DNA from 3 places in the Paenibacillus larvae subsp. larvae genome. Region 2 is predicted to be linked to each of the others. Evidence: predicted binding sites of a transcription regulator. Region 2 holds the regulator's gene; each other region holds the start of a gene.

Region 1 (6,302 bases), 1.2 Mb from region 2:
TATGAAAGAGTGGAGCAACAGGTTTTACCATTAAATAAATCAAAGGGATTTTGAGTATATATAAAGAAGTGGAATTTCTTCAAAGAGGCTGAGCATAAATCAAATTTCGACTTATGTCTCAGCCTCTTATAATCTCTTTATGTTTATTGAGCTGTGGATTGTATGTTTTTTTTCATAGCTCTCATGGATTCGGCCACTTTCACCATCATGGAACATTCTACCCTCTTGCGGAAGATGTCACAACTGAAATCGTAGATTCCATTGATGGACCCTGTTGCGTGCAGCGCGTTAGCAGGGCAACCGCCACTGCAGTAAAGTTTCGCCCAGCAGTCCTGGCATTTCGGCTTCGAGTAGCAGCTGCTCTCTTTAAATTGGCACTGCGTCTCTTGTTTTGTAATCCCATCCCAGATGTTTCCTATCTTGTATTCGTTATTCCCGATGAACTGGTGGCAAGGGAAGAGTTCGCCCCATGGTGTGACAGCGAGATATTCGGTTCCTGAGCCGCAGCCGGAAATTCTCTTTTGGATGCAGGGGCCTTCTGAGAGGTCAAGCATGTAATGGTAGAAGGTGAAGCCATTGCCCTCTTCCCCACGTTTCAGCATTTCCTTGGCGAGAATTTCGTACTGGTTATATATATCTGGAAGGTTTTCTGCGGTAAGCGCATAGGGTTCCCGGGGATCACAGATGACGGGTTCCATCGAGATTTTGTCGAAGCCAAGATCTGCGATATGAAAAATGTCATTGGTGAAGTCAACGTTGTTGCGGGTATAAGTCCCACGCACATAATATTCTTTATCTCCACGCTTTTCAACGAATTCCTGGAACTTCGGAACGATATAATCGTAGCTTCCCTTTCCGGTTACTGTTTTACGAAGGTGATCGTGAACTTGTTTTCTTCCATCAAGGCTCAATACGACATTGTACATTTCCTCATTCAAGAAATCGGTGACCTCATCGTTTAATAACATACCATTTGTAGTAAAGGTGAAGCGAAAAGTTTTTTTGTACTCTTTTTCTTTGCTTCTTGCGTAAGCGACAATTTGTTTAACAACTTTCCAGGCCATAAGCGGTTCTCCGCCAAAGAAATCAACGTCGAGGTTTCGGTGGTGACCGGAGTTTTCCAATAGGTAATCGATAGCTCTTTTGCCAACCTCATAGCTCATGATCGCTCTGCTTCCGTTGTATTTTCCTTGGCTGGCAAAGCAGTATTCACATGACAGGTTACATGTATGTGCGACGTTGAGGCAGAGGGCCTTTACATAAGTTTGGCGATTTTTTAAATCCATTGAGAGATTCTTATATTCATCCTCAGTAAAGAGTTCCCCATCATTTTTTAGCTCTTCGATATCGGCAATTGTTTCCCGAATGTCCTTCTCAGAGATATTGGAATCATGTACGTATTTTTCCAGCATTAGTAGTCTCATAAAGGGCGATGATTTCATAGGCGAGATCGTCGACAACATGTACCGATCCGCTGTAGGTATCGAGTACGATGTTGTATCCGTTTAGTTTATATTGATGAATCATACTTGATAATCAAGCTCCTTTTATTTATAAAGTAAAACCTCCGTTTATGAGACGTTTACTTCCTGCTGATGTGAGATAAAAATGGCCGCCCATCCGGAAAGCAGTTGGGCGGTACGTTTCTTGGTTTATCTGTTCATTATGTTTTCGCATTTTTGATTTGCAACTCCGCAAGACGTTTTGCAGGCTGATTGGCAAGATGTTTGACATGCACCACATCCGCCATATTTTATTGTATCTGTCAGTTTACGGGTGCTTAGTGTTACGATTCTTTTCATAATAAATAACTCCTTTTAAAAATATCTTTTAAGAAACAAGTTCAATTATTGTGAATAATTTCACATTAATTCCATTAATAATTTTAACAACAGCTTTGGTTCACGTCAATCATTTCGTGATGTTTTGTTGCTGCGGAAATTCACTCAATTGTGCAGCTCTTTTTTTATCGTGATGTGAAGGGTCTTGAGGGTCCAACAACGTGATTCTTCTTATTGTCGACAAGCCGACAGAAGAATAATGAGTAGGAGTTTTATTGTAGCATTTCAAGGTTGATGTTACCAAGAAGTGTACCTTTATGGTTTCGTATGTATCTTTCTTTATCCGGGTTTTCCGTGTAATATTTGTCTGCCATCTTGGAATATAACAAAGAGACTTAATTTAGCCTTAAAAAAAGGAAGGCAAGCGTAAATTGGGACTGGGTCGCATTCGTGTTCGTGGCGCCGAATCCAGTTTGACCGTCATCGCCCTTCAGTTTCTGGTCATCAATCTGGAGAGACGACTTCTGAAAGGCAATGTTCAAATTTGCGATAGGTAGGAGAAATGTTAATATCTTGACGTGTTTATAGGGCAAGCGCGTGTCATTCGAATTCCCAATAAATCCGTAATCGGCATTAAGGAATTGTCCAGTTTCGACCTCGATGGCGTAACGCGGCTCTTAATTCGGACAGACGCTTGGCCAGACCGAACCGTATTTCCGGTTTCTATCCCTTACATGGATCCTCAGGCAATCGGCTACTTGTCGGACAAAGGTATCCGTCTCATCGGATTTGATCTTCCATCTGTAGATCCGATTGAAAGCAAAACTCTTCTCGTCCATCATCAATTATCACATGCGGATATCTCGATTTTAGAGGGGCTAGTATTGGATCACATTGATGCCGGTGATTATGAGTTCATTGCCCTCCCCCTTTCTCTAAGTGAGGCCGATGCAAGTCCGACTCGTGCTGTCTTAAAAAAATTACCTAAAGTAAAGAAAGGGGAGCAAACCAAAATGACAGCCACAAACAATACAATTGAGAAGTTAGATGAAACACATCTAACGAATCAACCAGCAGAAATGAGACATTCGATGACGTATGGAGACTATTTATATTTGGATCGGCTCCTCTCTAGCCAACATCAACTCTCCGGACATCATGATGAAATGTTGTTTATAATTATCCATCAAGCGAGTGAACTGTGGATGAAGTTAATGCTGCATGAAATTAATGCGGTCATTTCCTATATCCAAAGTAACCATTTGCAAAAAGCGTTTAAAATCTTAACCCGGGTATCTAAAATACAAGAGCAATTAATTCAGTCATGGAACGTGCTCGTAACATTAACCCCAGCAGAATATATGGAATTCAGAAATCAATTAGGGCAATCATCCGGGTTTCAATCGTATCAGTATCGTTTGATTGAATTTGCACTAGGAAATAAAAATACTCAAAAGTTGGCGATATTTGAGCATCAGTCGGAATTGTACCAACAATTAGCAAAAGCCGCACATGCACCCAGTCTTTATGATGCAGCCATTCAAGCCTTGGCTGTAGCGGGATTGTCCATTGATTCCGATATGCTGGATCGGGATTTTTCGAAAAAGTATCAACCGAATGCAAGTGTAGAGCAAGCTTGGTTAACGGTGTACAAACAGACAGAACAGTACTGGGAACTCTACGAATTAGCTGAAAAGCTAATGGATATCGCGAGCCAACATCAGTTTTGGCAAGCGAAGCATATGGGGACCGTCGAACGAATTATTGGAAGCAAAGTAGGGACCGGCGGAACTTCAGGAGTATCTTATTTAAAAAAGGTACTGGAGCAAAACCTATTCCCCGAACTGTGGAACCTTCGAACAAAAATGTAAACAGTCAGCCGGCTTAACGTATATAGCCAACAACGTGATTCTTCTTATTGTCGACAAAGCGACAAAAGAATAAATGAGTACAGAAGCAGGTCATATTCAAAATGGCCTGCTTCCGCATACAGCTTTACTCGATATTTACTTGCTTATACCGGTAATCAGGCTTCTATTATGCGGCATGACAGCAAATTGAGAAGTTTGAGGAAATTGGTTTTTTGAATCACAAAACCAATAAATCGGCAAATCAGGCAAGCCTGTTTCTTGAAACAGGAGTAATTTCATAGGAAGGGGTGTGTTCATTATTTTCCAAAATTAGTTTATATTTCTGGAAAATCAAGAAAAAGATCGGTATACTGGTTATGTATCCTGTTATTCCTACTTGACGGATTAAACACATCTTACGGAATGTACAGATGTTTTTTTATTTCTTAAGCTTCATTTCATAATGTTTTCAACCACTATGTTTGCTGTAGAGCCTTTTATATTGGAGTGATGATGATGAAAAAAGGTGCAGGTATCGTTTTGCTGTTATTAGTTTGTATTCTCTTCCTGGATGGCTGTACATTACAGGAGGAGTATGATGAAAGTGGCCGCAGAAAGGATACCTTCATTCCGTTGAAACGGCCCAATATGTTCACCTTAAACTTTCATGACCTGTATGACCAAATTTTCGCCAAAATTAAGGCTGAAGATAACAAGGTAGCCGATCCGACTATGAATATCCTGTTTACTCCCGGAGGCGAAATTATGCATGTCGATTGTTCCGTTCATGCACTGATGGAATCCTCGGATTCGGAAGATCAATACACCATGAGGCTGTATAGAATCAGGAATAACCACGAAACCGAATTCAATAACAAGCAATCCCTGCCAGAAGCATTCTCGGCACCTTCTTCAACCATGACGGGAATTGACGTATATCGGGAATCGGGAGGGTACTATGACGGGAGAGATATGGACATGTTAAACTTTCAAAAGTTCCCCAAGTTCATAGAGTGGTTTGCGAACTTCAACTTAAAATCAGTATTAGAACAATATACGGTGGGAAGACCCGTTCGCTTCCAACTTCTATCTGGGCCTATCACAGGCGAGGTTGTCAAGAATCCAGATGTGCATGTTACTTACCTGGACTGCTCGCCAAACGACATACGTGAAATGGACAAACCGAAATCATACCCGGTGTCCCGTTATTTGGAATTTACCGATAAAGACTATTACGCCGTGATCCCCTATTATGTACAGGATGGAACCATAAAGGGGTTTAATGAAATGAAATTGGGGCAGACAGAAAAAATCACGTATATAGCCAATAACGTCATTCTTCTTATTGTTGATAAAACGACAAAAGGATAAACGAGTATAGAAGCAGGCATTTTGAACATGGCCTGCTTCTACATGCAGCTTTCTCGATATTTACTTGCTTATACCGGTAATCAGGCTTCTATTATGAGGCATGACAGCAAATTGAGAAGCCTGAGGAAATTAGTTTTTCGAATCACAAAACCAATAAATTGGCAAATCAGGCAAGCCTGTTTCTTGAAACAAGAGTAATTTCAATAGGAAGGGGTGTGTTCATTATTTCCCAAAACTTGTTTATATTTCTGGAAAATGAAGAAAAAGATCGGTATACTGGATATGTATCCTGTTATTTCCTCTCGATGGACTGATCACATCTTACGGAATGTACAGATGTTTTTTTATTTCTTAAGCCTCATTTCATAATGCATCAAGCACTATGTTTATTGCAAGCTTTTATAATTGGAGTGATGATGATGAAAAAAGGTATAGGTATCGTTTTGCTGTTATTGGTTTTCCTCCTTTTCCTGGGTGGCTGTACATTACAGGAGGAGTATGATGAAAGTGGCCGCAGAAAGGATACCTTCATTCCGTTGAAACGGCCCAATATGTTCACCTTAAACTTTCATGACCTGTATAACCAAATTCTCGCCAAAATTAAAGCTGAAGATAACAAGGTAGCTAATCCGACTATGGATATCCTGTTTACTCCCGAAGGCGAAATTATGGATGTGGATTGTTCCGTTCATGCACTGGAGGAATCCGCGGAAGATCAATACACCATGGGGTTATATAGAATCAGGAATAACCATAGAACCGATACAAAAAACCAGCAATCCATGCCGGAAACGTTTTCAGCGCCTTCTTCAACCATGACGGGGATTGACGTATATTGGGAAACGGGAGGGAAATATGACGGGAGAGATATGGCCATGTTCAACTTTCAAAAGTTCCCCAAGTTCATAGAGTGGTTTGCGAACTTTAACTTAAAATCAGTTTTGGAGCAATATAGGGTGGGAAGCCCAGTTCGCTTTGAACTTCAATCGAAAGTTATAAGTGAGGTGGTTCAAAATCCGGATGTGCATGTTACTTACCTGGACTGCTCATCAAACGACATACGGGAAATGGACAAACCGGAATCATACCCGGAGTCCCATTATTTGAAACTTACCGATAAAGACTATTACGCCGTGATCCCCTATTATGTACAGGATGGAACCATAAAGGGGTTTAATGAAATGAAATTGGGGCAGACAGAAAAAATCACGTATATAGCCAATAACGTCATTCTTCTTATTGTTGATAAAACGACAAAAGGATAAACGAGTATAGAAGCAGGCATTTTGAACATGGCCTG
Region 2 (6,302 bases):
TCACTACAATTAGGAGGCACTTAAGACTATGGTATCCATTTTCAACAGCAAACGAGATGAAGTCGATTTTCTGGGCTTACTCGTGAAATCTGCCGATAACACACATCAAGCGGCGATCATGTTCCGCGATGCTCTGTTGGGCAATAAGCTCCCTGCTGATTTTTTTCAAAACATCAAGGATATGGAAACTAAAGGAGACCAAATCACTCACGAAATTTTCCGTGAATTAGACAAAGTGTTTATTACTCCTATCGACCGTGAAGATATCATGGAACTAGCTTCCAATCTTGACGATGTGATTGACGGAATTGAAGCAACAGCTGCCCGCTTTGATTATTTGAATATTCAAACGATCGATAAGTACATGCAGGAATTTACAGAAGTAATCGTAAAAGCTTGTGAACATTTGCTTGAAGCCTTTAAGCTGCTATCCAAGAAAAAATACAATTCAATTAAGCAACATACGGTGGAAGTTAACAGCCTCGAAAACGAAGGTGACCGCTTGATGAGAGAGGGAATTCGTGAAATTTTCACAAACCGCCGGGATCCGTATGATGATTTCAACTTGAAAGAACTCTATGAACGCCTTGAAGAAACAACCGATGTCTGTGAAGATGTCGCGAATATTCTTGAAAGCGTAGTTCTGCGCTACTCATAAGCGAAAGCCCAGCTGTAACATTAGGAGGCAAACATGATCACTTTATTCTTTATTGTAGCGCTTGCCCTGGCATTTGATTTTATTAATGGCTTTCATGATACAGCAAATGCTGTTGCCACTTCAATTTCGACCAGAGCCATGAAACCGCGTTTTGCGATTTTGAGTGCTGCAATCCTAAACTTCCTCGGGGCCATTTTCTCCTCGGAAGTTGCTAAAACCGTCGGGGGAAGCATCGCCAACCCTGCTGATATTGAGAACGGTGTTTATGTTGTTATCGCGGCTCTTCTCGCTTCAATTATCTGGAACCTTCTCACCTGGTATTATGGAATCCCTTCATCATCCTCCCATACCCTGATCGGTGCTCTTGCTGGTGCTGTCATGGCCGGTGCTGGTGCAGGGGCCCTTAATTGGGGAGGTTTCGGCAAGATTGTACTGATCCTTATCCTTTCCCCGGTCATTGCATTCGTGGCTGGTTACATGATTATGACGGTGATTAAACGCCTCATCATTCTAAGCGGTAACAAATCCCGTTCGAAGTTAAACCGTGTTTTCCGTTTTTTCCAAATCTTATCGGCATGGCTTCTGTCCTTTTCACATGGCGGTAACGATGCCCAAAAAGCTATGGGGATTATTGTTTTTGGACTCGTCGCTGCCGGTTTACAAGATACATTGGACGTACCTCTGTGGGTTAAACTGGCTGCGGCAACGGCCATGGGGCTTGGAACATCAATTGGCGGAATGAGGATTATTAAAACCGTCGGTTCAAAAATTATCAAGATCGAACCGATTAACGGCTTTGCGTCTGATTTAACATCGTCCGCCATTATTCAGGCCTCAACAGCTATGGGAATGCCGCTTTCTACCACTCATGTTATTTCTTCGTCCATTATCGGAACAGGTAGTGTCATGCGTTTGCATGATGTAAAATGGGGAACAGTTAAGCGGATGCTTGTTACTTGGGTAATTACAATTCCAATCAGTATTGCGATTGCCTATCTGATCTACATGCTCATGTTTAAATTTTTTGTATAAAGACTTAAAAACACCGAAGCTATTAAGCTTCGGTGTTTTTTTCTACCAGATAATAAGCGAGACTTTGAAGATCGGCTGTGAAATCCGCATTATGGACACGTACTTCCGGTGGAACTTTAATAATGATTGGAGCAAAGTTCAGGATAGCTTCCACACCTGCTTCAATGAATTGATTCGCTACATTTTGCGCTTCCGAAGCCGGAACGGTAATAATCCCAATCCGAACCCCCAGTTTTCTAACTGTTGGAATCAGGTCTTCCATCGGTTTCACCTGTAAATTATTGATGGTTTGACCGATTTTGCCCGGCGAAGCATCAAACACCGCTACAATCTTCATCTGATCGCTCAAATAGACGTTATAATTAGATAATGCACGCCCAAGGTTACCGGCGCCTACCAGCACTACTGGGTTTTGTTTGTCCAGATTTAGAATCTGCCGAATTTTTTCAATCAGATAAGCAACATCATACCCGATCCCCTTCTTGCCGAATTCACCAAAGTAAGCTAGATCCTTGCGGATTTGCGCCGGGTTCAGATCCAATTTCTGGCCCAGGTCCTGAGACGAAACAGTCATTACATTCTTTATGGCTAATTCGTTCAAGTACCGTAAATAAATCGGCAATCGCCGAACGACGGCTTCAGATATTTTTTCCGTCTTCATTCCTGCTTCTCTCCCATCCATTCTTCAATTCTTGGCACAATTTGTGTTCTTGTCATGTGCTCCATTTTAGGCCCTGGCAATGAATATAGGAAATATTTGCCATATTGGGTTTCTATTACACGAGTATCATACAGGATGACGATCCCTTTGTCTGTTGCTGTCCGCACAAGCCGGCCAAAACCTTGTTTAAACCTGATGACCGCTTGAGGTACGGATAATTTGATGAATGGGTTCTGATTCATTTTCTTCAATTTCTCACTTTTGGCTTCAACCAATGGATGATTTGGAGGTTGGAAAGGAAGCCTCACAATAGCCAGACAGGTCAGAGCTTGCCCAGGGATATCCACCCCTTCCCAAAATGAACTGGTCCCCAGCAGTACACAGGCTTCACTTTCTTGAAATAGCCTGGTCAGTTTGCTTCTGTTACCGGTATCTACACCTTGGCCCAGGACTTCAATACCATAAGGCCTGAGTTTTTCTTTAAGCTCCTTATGCGTATCTTTCAACATCCGGTTCGACGTAAAAAGCACCAGCATTCTGCCTCTAGTTGTTATAGCCACTTCCATCAGTGAATGAATGAGAGCCTCAACAAAAAGGGCTTCCCCCTGCCTGCCCCGTATACCCGGAAAATCACGCGGTATCATCACTAAAGCTTGTTGTCTGTAGTTAAACGTCGAAGGCAGCATAACCGTTCTCAGTTTAGCTTTCTCTTGCCCTTCTTCCGGAGATTCTAGACCAAACATTCCCAAAGAATAGCTAAAAGATTTGTTCACAGATAATGTAGCGGATGTCATGATAACACTATCTTTGGTATCAAATATCAGGTCACGCAGCAAGGGACTTACATCAAGGGGGACGCATACAAGCTGGACGGACCGGCTTTTGGTGTAAGTATTCGCTTCTAGCCAATATACAAAATCCTGATCTTCCCGTTTCATAAAAAATCGTATATTTTGCTTGTATTGGGCAATCTCTTTGGATATCCCCCCAAGGTCGGTCAATATGCTTTGCAGGTCATATTCATCTTGAACCTCTTTTAACTCTTGGATGAGCTGGTCCAATTTCTTATGAATGTCCTGAAGCGCGAGAAGCAAATTTTCCTCAATTTCTGCAAACTCATGCCAATTGTCAGGAAGAACATCCTCTTTAACCCGAATGATGAGCTGGCCGGTTTCAGCTCCGGAAGATTCATGGTTTCCGGAAAGCCATTCATACATTTTCTCCGTTAAACGGTCCCATTCCTCTTTGGCATCCACAATCCGTTCACTAATCCGTTCAACTGCCTGTAAGCTAACTGTGATTTTGTCGTTCTGTATTCCGTAAAACCGGGATAACAGCATGGGCAGCTGCCCTGAATGGCTGTCTTTGTATAGCTGTGAGAGCTGGTTGGCCAGCCCCATATAATGAAGATCCGTACCCAAATGCTTCCCGGCTACATCTTCAAAATGATGAGCCTCATCCAGAATCAGATGTTTATAAGAAGGAAGGAGCCGATTCTCAGCTTTTGTATCTGTGAGCAGCAGAGAATGGTTTGTAATGACAACATCGGATTCACCTGCTTCATATCTGGCTCTATGATAAAAACATTTCCTGAACCACGGACAATGCCTGTTCATACAGGAATCTGCATCACTGGAAACCTGATGCCAAAAAGACATCCCCCGGTTACCAAAATAAAGCTCCTCATCTTCCCCCGCTCTGTCTCATTAAGCCAGACTGTCATTTGGGCTGCCGTAAGCGTATCTTCCTTCCCGGGATCATAATCTCTGATATTCATTTTATTCTCAAATTTGCGAAGACACAAATAATGACTTCTTCCTTTAAGAACAGAAGCCGTAAACCCAATTGGCAAAATATGGTGAAGAAGCGGAATATCCCTTTCTCTTAGCTGTTCCTGAAGATTAATTGTATGTGTACTGACAACTATTTTTTCTTCATGCTTAATCCCGTAATAAAGAGCCGGAATCAGATATCCCAATGTTTTGCCGGTACCCGTTCCTGCCTCGATCATCAAATGTTTAGTATCTTCAAAAGCAGAAGCTACTTCGTGAATCATCTGTTGCTGTGCTTCTCTAGCTTCATAGTTAGGAAAGACCTTTTTGAAGGAATCATTTACCTGCTGCATATATTCATCAAATGTTCCCAGATTAAGAACATCCTGTTCATCCCGTACAGGCTCTTCTTTCCCCCAGTCATCGACATTTAAGGCAAATTGCCGATAATAACGGTAAGTTTCTTCATCCTCAGCCGTGTGAAGCTCTTTATAAGCGCGGATCTCATTAATAAACCAACCCAGGTCACTAACATTCGGATCCAGGATCTGGCTAATTCTCTGAATAGTAAGCAAAGGAAGTCCAAATAGCTTCTGCATAATGCGAATCCACAGCTCTGCTGTTACCTGGGCATCACAATTTGCCTGATGCGGGTTTTCATGTTCTATTCCAAACAAACTGCACACATGCCCCAGCTGAAAACTGCCAAGGGAAGGGAATGCAACCCTTAAAGCATCGATTGTATCGAGTACCCTTCCTGTAAAAGGAGGATACCCGGCTTTCGTTAGGGAACGCTGTAAAAAGGCGTGGTCAAATGAGGCATGATGGGCCACAAGGACACAATCAGACAACAGCGGGTATAAATCCGCCATTACTTTTTCCACTGAAGGAGCATTCTCCACCATTTCATCCGTAATGCCGGTAAGGGATGTAATAGAAGAAGGTATACGTACCCCTGGATTCACAAGGGAAGTATACCTGTCTGTAATATCGAATTCATCTATAATGACAAGACCGACCTGGATAATCGTATCGGTAGTGCTTGTTCCGGTGGTTTCAAAATCTAATACCGCAAATTTCATTCCTGTAGTTTCCATCCCTTCTTCCTTCTTCTCTTTAGCATACCAAATTATGAACGAAAAAGGGATAGCTGTTATTCTTCCAAATTCAGAAGAGGTTCCACAATAGACGGGTCAGCGCTGTAAGCTTTTTTGAAGTACTCAAATGCTTGCTGGAAAATTGAATACAACCAAGGGCATTATAAGTAATGGCCTTCATTTGAGCATTATCAACCAGAGGGGCAAGCAGCTGGAAATGTCTTTTTGCTTCAGGCAACTCTCCCTGTTTTAAATAACCCATAGCTAAATAAATTCGGGCAAGCAGAAAGTCCGGCTCTTTTTGAACAAGTTTTTCAAACTCTTGAATGGCCTGTCTATACATGTATAGTTTAAAATAACCCTGCCCCGCAGAAATTCTTCGGATTGTTTCCCTGTCCAGTCTAATTCCAATAGATCTTGATGAAGGGTTGGAGTTTTCATTGTTGCGCTATGGACGAATTGCGAGAGCTTCTCTTCAAACAGCAGCCATTGTTCAATGCACTCATCACTCATTGCTTTTAAGGCGGTCAACTGTTCTTCAAGCTCTTGTTTGGCAGCCCCTGTGGCTGTTTTCGACTCCTTGATGATATCATCCAGAACTTCATTCATGGTACCGAATAATTGTTTGAACATGAGTGTATCCCACCTTAACCTGGCATTCAAAGAAGCGATGGACTTCGTACCGATACACTCATTCTTTGCAGGGGCTACCCGTTTCATACATGTAAAACCCTTCAGCGGATCGTGGAATGTGTCTCCTCTTTTAGCACTTCTTCAATCCGGTTTCCTTCACCCATGAAGGCAATTGTAGGGCAGTGGTTCCTGCCTTCCTCGTCAGTCATCAAGGCATAGGAAACAATGATGACAATATCTCCAACCTGTACCAAACGTGCAGCCGCCCCGTTCAGGCAGATCACTCCAGAGCCGCGGGGGCCGGGAATAATATAGGTCTCAAGACGGGTACCATTATTATTGTTGACAATCTGAACTTTCTCACCCGGGAGCATATCCACAGCATCCAAAATATCTTGGTCTATGGTTACACTGCCTATATAGTTTAAATTTGCTTCTGTCACGGTTGC
Region 3 (6,302 bases), 1.8 Mb from region 2:
CCAGCTCGGACAGCCTTTTGATTCTGTTCCAAACATGACTGAAGCCCGCTGCCCTTGCCTGGCAGCGGGCAGCAGGGCTTCAGCTGTTTGTCATGCTGCTATATTTGCCTGGTTTTCAAAGTTACATCGAACCATGGAAAGTACGGTTAATGACATCAAGTTGCTGTTCTTTGGTCAGTTTGATGAAGTTGACGGCATATCCGGATACGCGAATGGTTAACTGAGGGTAGTTTTCCGGATGTTCCATAGCATCAATCAGCTGTTCACGGTCAAAGACGTTCACGTTCAAATGGTGAGCACCGCTGCCAAAATATCCGTCCATCATCGATACCAGATTGGATCTGCGGTCATTCAATTCTTTACCCAGTGCTTTTGGTACAATGGAGAACGTATTGGAGATACCGTCCAGACTGTAGTCGTAAGGAAGTTTAGCTACTGAGCTGAGAGAAGCCAGTGCCCCTTTCTTGTCGCGTCCATGCATCGGGTTAGCCCCGGGTGCAAACGGTTCTCCTGCTTTACGTCCATCTGGAGTAGTCCCCGTTTTCTTGCCGTACACTACGTTCGAAGTAATAGTCAAAATCGATTGTGTTGGCAGCGAGTTGCGGTACGTATGATGTTTGCGGATCATGTTCATGAAAGTTTCGACGATTTCAACCGCAATGCTGTCTACACGGTCATCATTATTGCCGTACATCGGGAATTCGCCTTCTATCTCAAAATCAACCGCGATTCCCTGCTCGTTGCGGATCGGGCGGACTTTAGCATATTTGATCGCACTGAGAGAATCAGCCACTACGGACAATCCTGCCACCCCGCAGGCCATAGTACGCAGAATTTCGCGGTCATGCAGGGCCATCTCAATTCGCTCATAGCAGTATTTATCGTGCATGTAGTGAATAATATTCAATGTATTCACATAGAGCTTAGCCAGCCATTCCATCATTTGATGATACTTCCCGATCACTTCTTCGTAATCCAGTACTTCTGAAGTAATTGGTATGAATTGAGGCGCCACTTGCACGCCGGATTTCTCATCCTTACCTCCATTAATCGCGTACAGCAAGCATTTCGCCAAATTGGCTCTTGCTCCGAAGAACTGCATTTGCTTACCAATGCGCATGGCGGATACGCAGCAGGCAATACCATAATCATCACCATAATGCGGACGCATCAGATCATCGTTTTCGTATTGGATGGAGCTTGTTTCAATAGATACTTTCGTACAATATTTCTTGAAAGCTTCTGGAAGCTTAGTGGACCAAAGGACAGTCAAGTTTGGCTCCGGTGCCGGACCAAGGTTGTACAGGGTATGCAAGAACCGGAAAGAGTTGCGGGTTACGCGGGTCTCTCCGCTCAAAGACATACCACCGATGGATTCCGTTACCCAGGTAGGATCACCGCTGAACAATTCATTATAATCCGGTGTACGCAGGAATTTCACGATACGGAGTTTCATAACGAAATGATCCACCAGCTCTTGGGCCTGCTCTTCCGTCAGTAAGCCTTCTTTCAGGTCACGCTCCACATAGATGTCCAGGAAAGAAGATACACGGCCAAGACTCATGGCTGCCCCGTTCTGCTCTTTAATAGCTGCCAGGTAAGCAAAGTACAGCCATTGGAAAGCTTCCTGGGCATTGTTTGCCGGTTTGGAAATGTCGAAACCGTACGAAGCAGCCATTTGCTTCAGTTCGCCAAGGGCACGGATTTGTTCAGAAATTTCTTCCCGGTCGCGGATAACATCAGCCGTCATCATATCCACTTCAAGTTGAGCCAAGTCCTCTTTTTTGAATTGAATCAACTGATCTAGCCCGTATAAAGCTACGCGACGATAGTCACCAATAATCCGCCCACGGCCATAGGCATCGGGAAGTCCAGTAATGATACCGGATCTGCGCGCTGCTCTCATTTCAGGGGTATAGGCATCAAAGACACCCTGATTATGGGTTTTGCGGATTTCCGTAAACAAGTGGATGATTTCTTCCGGAAGTTTAAATCCATAGGCATCACAGGCATCCTTCATCATTTTGATGCCGCCGAATGGCTGGATGGAGCGTTTGAAAGGCTCATCGGTTTGAACCCCTACCACTTTTTCCAGCTCTTTGTCCAAAAAGCCCGGTGCATGGGAAGTAATGGTGGAAGGAGTGTTGACATCAACATCCAGAACCCCGCCGTTTTCACGTTCTTTTTTGGTTAACTCGGAAACGATTTTCCAAAGTTTTGCCGTATTCTCTGTGGCGCCGGCAAGGAAATCTTCATTGCCATGGTAAGGTGTGATGTTTTCTTCGATGAAGTTATTCACATCGATTTCTTTCATCCAGGTACCTTTTTTAAACGAACGCCAAGCATCCTGAGAAACTTGTTTTACTTCTTTTTCTTCAATAGCCATTTGGATGACCTCCTAATTTGTTTGGGAAATGCCTGCAATAGGAGCCAGCTATAGATGGGAGGACAGGGGCACCGACTGTGAGCCCCCGCCCTCTCTTTGTTATCTTAGAATTGCTTTATCTCTATTTATTCGAATAGGCCATAGAAAGCATTGCGGTATACTTCAACAAGCTCGGATACAAGCGGCATTTTGGGGTTTGCCGTTGTACATTGATCTTCAAAAGCACGGTCGGCCAAATATTCCACACGGGATTCAAAATCTTTCGGATCGATGTTAGGCTCCTGCTGTTGGAAAGATTCCGGAATAGCGAGGGTTTTGTTAAGTTTGCGGATAGCTTGAATCAGGCTGTTTACCCCTTCTTCAGTAGTGCCAGCCGGAAGGCCAAGCACACGGGCAATTTCCGCATATCGCTCATCTGCTTTAAAGTGATCGTATTTCGGGAACGAAGAGAATTTCGCCGGTTTCTTCGCATTGTAACGGATCACGTGCGGCATCAGGATTGCATTGGTACGTCCATGTGCGGTATGGTACTGTCCGCCCCATTTGTGAGCCAAGCTGTGGTTGATGCCCAAGAACGCATTAGCGAATGCCATCCCTGCAATTGTCGAAGCATTATGCATTTTTTCACGGGCAACCTTGTCTCCTGTCAGCTCTGATTTTTCCAGGTTTTCAAATACCAGTTGAATGGCTTTGATAGCAAGTCCGTCTGTATAATCATTGGCCATAACGGAGACGTACGCTTCGATAGCGTGAGTCAGCACATCCATTCCCGTATCAGCAACTGCTGTTTTCGGAAGTGAATAAACATACTCGGGATCGACAATTGCTACATCAGGTGTAAGCTCATAGTCTGCTAACGGATATTTCGTATTTCCATTCTTTTTATCTGTGATAACAGCAAACGAAGTGACTTCGGAACCTGTTCCTGAAGTGGTTGGAATCGCTACGAATTTAGCTTTTTGGCCAAGTTTCGGATATTTAAAAGTACGTTTGCGGATATCCAAGAATTTTTGTTTCAAACTATGGAAGGTTACATCCGGGTATTCATAGAACAACCACATTCCTTTAGCAGCATCCATGGAAGAACCGCCGCCAAGTGCAATGATGCAGTCAGGCTGGAAGCTGTTCATCATTTGTGTGCCGCGTTCTACAGTCTCAACGGACGGATTCGGTTCAACATCGTAGAGTACTTCGATAGCTACCGGATTACGGCGCTGACGAAGATAGTGCTCCACTCGATCAACATAGCCAAGCTTTACCATCATAGGATCTGTAACAATAACCACACGGCTGATATCCGGCATTTTGGCCAAATACTGCATTTTTTTCAAAGTAAATTTTGTTAGGAACTTTAAACCACTGCATATTCACAGTTCGTCGCGCCACCCTTTTCACATTGATGAGGTTAACAGCCGTTACATTGGAAGACGTGGAATTTCTGCCGTAAGATCCGCAGCCCAGAGTCAGTGACGGAATATTGGAATTGTAAATATCCCCGATGGCTCCATGAGTGGAAGGTGCATTTACCATGATCCGGCATGTTTTCAGCTTGTTTGCAAACTGGCTGATAATCTCCTCGTTATTCGAATGAATGACCGACGAGTGTCCGAGTCCTCCGAAGTTAACCACTTCAGCTGCCCGTTCGATACCTTGGGCCGCGTTCTTCACTTTATAACATGCGAGGACCGGGCTCAATTTCTCGGCGGAAAGCGGATATTTAGGTCCTACCCCTTGCAGCTCCGCAACCAGAATTTTGGTTCCTTCCGGAACTTGAATACCGGCAAGCTGAGCAATTTTAACGGCTGGCTGGCCGACAATATCCGGGTTCACAGCACATTTTTCCGTATTCATAGCATGGCGGGTTAATTTCTCTGTCTCCTCTTTTGACAAGAAGTAACAGCCCTGAGCAGTCATCATTTGCTTCACTTGGGCAAAGATGGGCTCCTCAATAATTACCGCTTGTTCGGAAGCGCAGATCATACCATTATCAAAAGTTTTGGACAGGATCAAATCGTTAACCGCCTGATTCAGATCCGCCGATTTTTCGATAAAGCAAGGCACATTACCCGGACCGACGCCAAGAGCAGGTTTACCCGTGCTGTATGCGGATTTCACCATTCCCGCACCACCGGTAGCCAGAACTAATGCTACACCCGGATGATTCATCAAGGCCCCGGTTGCCTCCATGGACGGATTTTCGATCCATTGAATACAGTGTTCCGGAGCACCGAACTTGACAGCCGCGTCAGCCAATATCTTAGCCGCTTGCGCACTGCATTTTTGAGCAGAAGGATGAAAAGCGAAAATAATGGGATTGCGGGTTTTAATTGCGATCAAAGCTTTAAATATTGTGGTGGATGTCGGATTCGTTACGGGTGTGACACCTGCAATAATCCCGACAGGTTCCGCAATACTTTGGTAGCTGTCGAACTCATTGTCTTCGATCACGCCGACGGTTTTGTTATACTTGATGTAATTGTGAATGTACTCAGTTGCAAAAATGTTTTTTTGTAATTTTGTCTTCATATACACCGCGCCCGGTTTCTTCAACAGCCATTTTGGCCAAGACCATATGCTGGTCCAAACCGGCAAGCGCCATTTCCTGAACAATGGTATCAATCTGTTGCTGATCATACGCCATGAACGCTTCATGGGCTTTTTGCGCGTTTTCTACCAGTCGGTTTACTTGCTCCTGTGCAGTTAGTTCTTTTTTATTTGTTTTGGTTTGAACTGCCATTCGCTCCGCCTCCATTTATCCGATTTTTTCTGACACCCTTAGTCTAAAACTTTGTGTATTTTTTCACTATGACATTTATCATAGACTCAAAAACTTCATTTAAGGTATTTTAAGGCAGGGTAATTTTTTCTTATAAATTGTGATTGTTTTCACATACTTAAGCCTGTTCTCTATGCTATTTCTTAAATTTTGCTGCCTTTTAATATGGAGCCCTCTAAATGTTTATCAGAAAAACAGGCCGGGTATGATGGCCGACATAATAGAAAACGACTGGAGGATAGAATTATGAACCAAGCTTTGTGCGGGAACCCTGAATTGCAGGTCATGGATCCTTACGTTCATCTTTCTGAATCTTTAGAGGAAATGAAGCAGGAACATCATGAACTCTTGCTTAAGCTTCAGGAACTGCATGCTGTGGCAAGAAGCATCGGGTATGATGAACAGGTGCCGGATTGGTCCGTAAAACTGGAAGGTCTGAAAGATTTGGTGGAACAATTCCGTTTCCGATTTATGCGTCATAACAAAAAGGAAGAGGCCACTTTATACCCGGTTGTTGATTTGTACACGGGAGATAAAATGGGCCAACCTCCGTTATGCGGCAGGAATATAGAATGGCGATGGACAATTTTCAGCATTTTATTGATATAGTAGCGGAACTTCCTGATGAATCTGTGAAGGAATGTACAGCCAAGAAAGCAGTATCACACGTCCAGCAGACTTACTTCATTTTGACGGAGTTTATCCGGAAAGAAAAAGAATGGGTTTTTCCGTTGTCTGAACAAATGCTGACTGATATAGAACATTTTTACTCCTGACAGGTATGTACGTACAATGAAAAAAGCGAAGAATGGTTCTTCGCGGGAGGCAGGATTTCTTCGCTTTTTCTTACCTTTATAACATAACTAATAAACTAATCTTTAAGAGAGCAAGCTAAAGTTTGAACCATGTAACGATGCATCAATGGGGTACACTTTGCAGCATGTCGGTGATGCGGATATAATCTTCCTTTGTATTTATGGACTCGACAAAACTGTTATCTACTCCTTCAGCAAGAAAGGAGCTCTCATCGATACTTCTAATATGAAGCAATCGGAGAAGCTGTTCACAATCGTACTCCTCCTGTTCTATGCAGGAAGAGATACTTCTAAGTACCTGCTTGCGATATATACCATGAAGCAT

What was found. The regulator Rex, encoded in region 2, represses fermentation and respiration genes when NADH is low (regulators of the CRP and FNR family bind a similar motif). The targets are predictions, from matches to a motif close to TTGTGAAATATTTCACAA.
Region 1: scfA (six-cysteine ranthipeptide SCIFF) is a predicted target of Rex. The motif match lies at 1,851-1,868, and genes of this name have one in related genera.
Region 3: BXP28_RS08395 (hemerythrin domain-containing protein) is a predicted target of Rex. The motif match lies at 5,261-5,278, and genes of this name have one in related genera.

The regions. Positions count from the first base shown of each region.
Region 1 covers NZ_CP019687.1:2,914,775-2,921,076, reverse strand. The annotation lists gene scfB (thioether cross-link-forming SCIFF peptide maturase) at 144-1,442, opposite strand; gene BXP28_RS24460 (hypothetical protein) at 1,390-1,527, opposite strand; gene scfA (six-cysteine ranthipeptide SCIFF) at 1,653-1,802, opposite strand; gene kynA (tryptophan 2,3-dioxygenase) at 2,861-3,652, shown strand; gene BXP28_RS15075 (hypothetical protein) at 4,148-5,002, shown strand; gene BXP28_RS15070 (hypothetical protein) at 5,422-6,267, shown strand.
Region 2 covers NZ_CP019687.1:4,151,283-4,157,584, reverse strand. The annotation lists gene BXP28_RS21715 (DUF47 domain-containing protein) at 29-658, shown strand; gene BXP28_RS21710 (inorganic phosphate transporter) at 692-1,690, shown strand; gene BXP28_RS21705 (redox-sensing transcriptional repressor Rex) at 1,713-2,351, opposite strand; partial or broken gene dinG (ATP-dependent DNA helicase DinG) at 2,348-5,205, opposite strand; gene BXP28_RS24735 (tetratricopeptide repeat protein) at 5,291-5,563, opposite strand; gene BXP28_RS24730 (hypothetical protein) at 5,485-5,940, opposite strand; gene panD (aspartate 1-decarboxylase) at 5,955-6,302, opposite strand, start outside.
Region 3 covers NZ_CP019687.1:1,619,635-1,625,936, forward strand. The annotation lists gene pflB (formate C-acetyltransferase) at 122-2,386, opposite strand; partial or broken gene adhE (bifunctional acetaldehyde-CoA/alcohol dehydrogenase) at 2,512-5,123, opposite strand; gene BXP28_RS08395 (hemerythrin domain-containing protein) at 5,409-5,771, shown strand; gene BXP28_RS08400 (hypothetical protein) at 5,735-5,938, shown strand; gene mobA (molybdenum cofactor guanylyltransferase) at 6,081-6,302, opposite strand, start outside.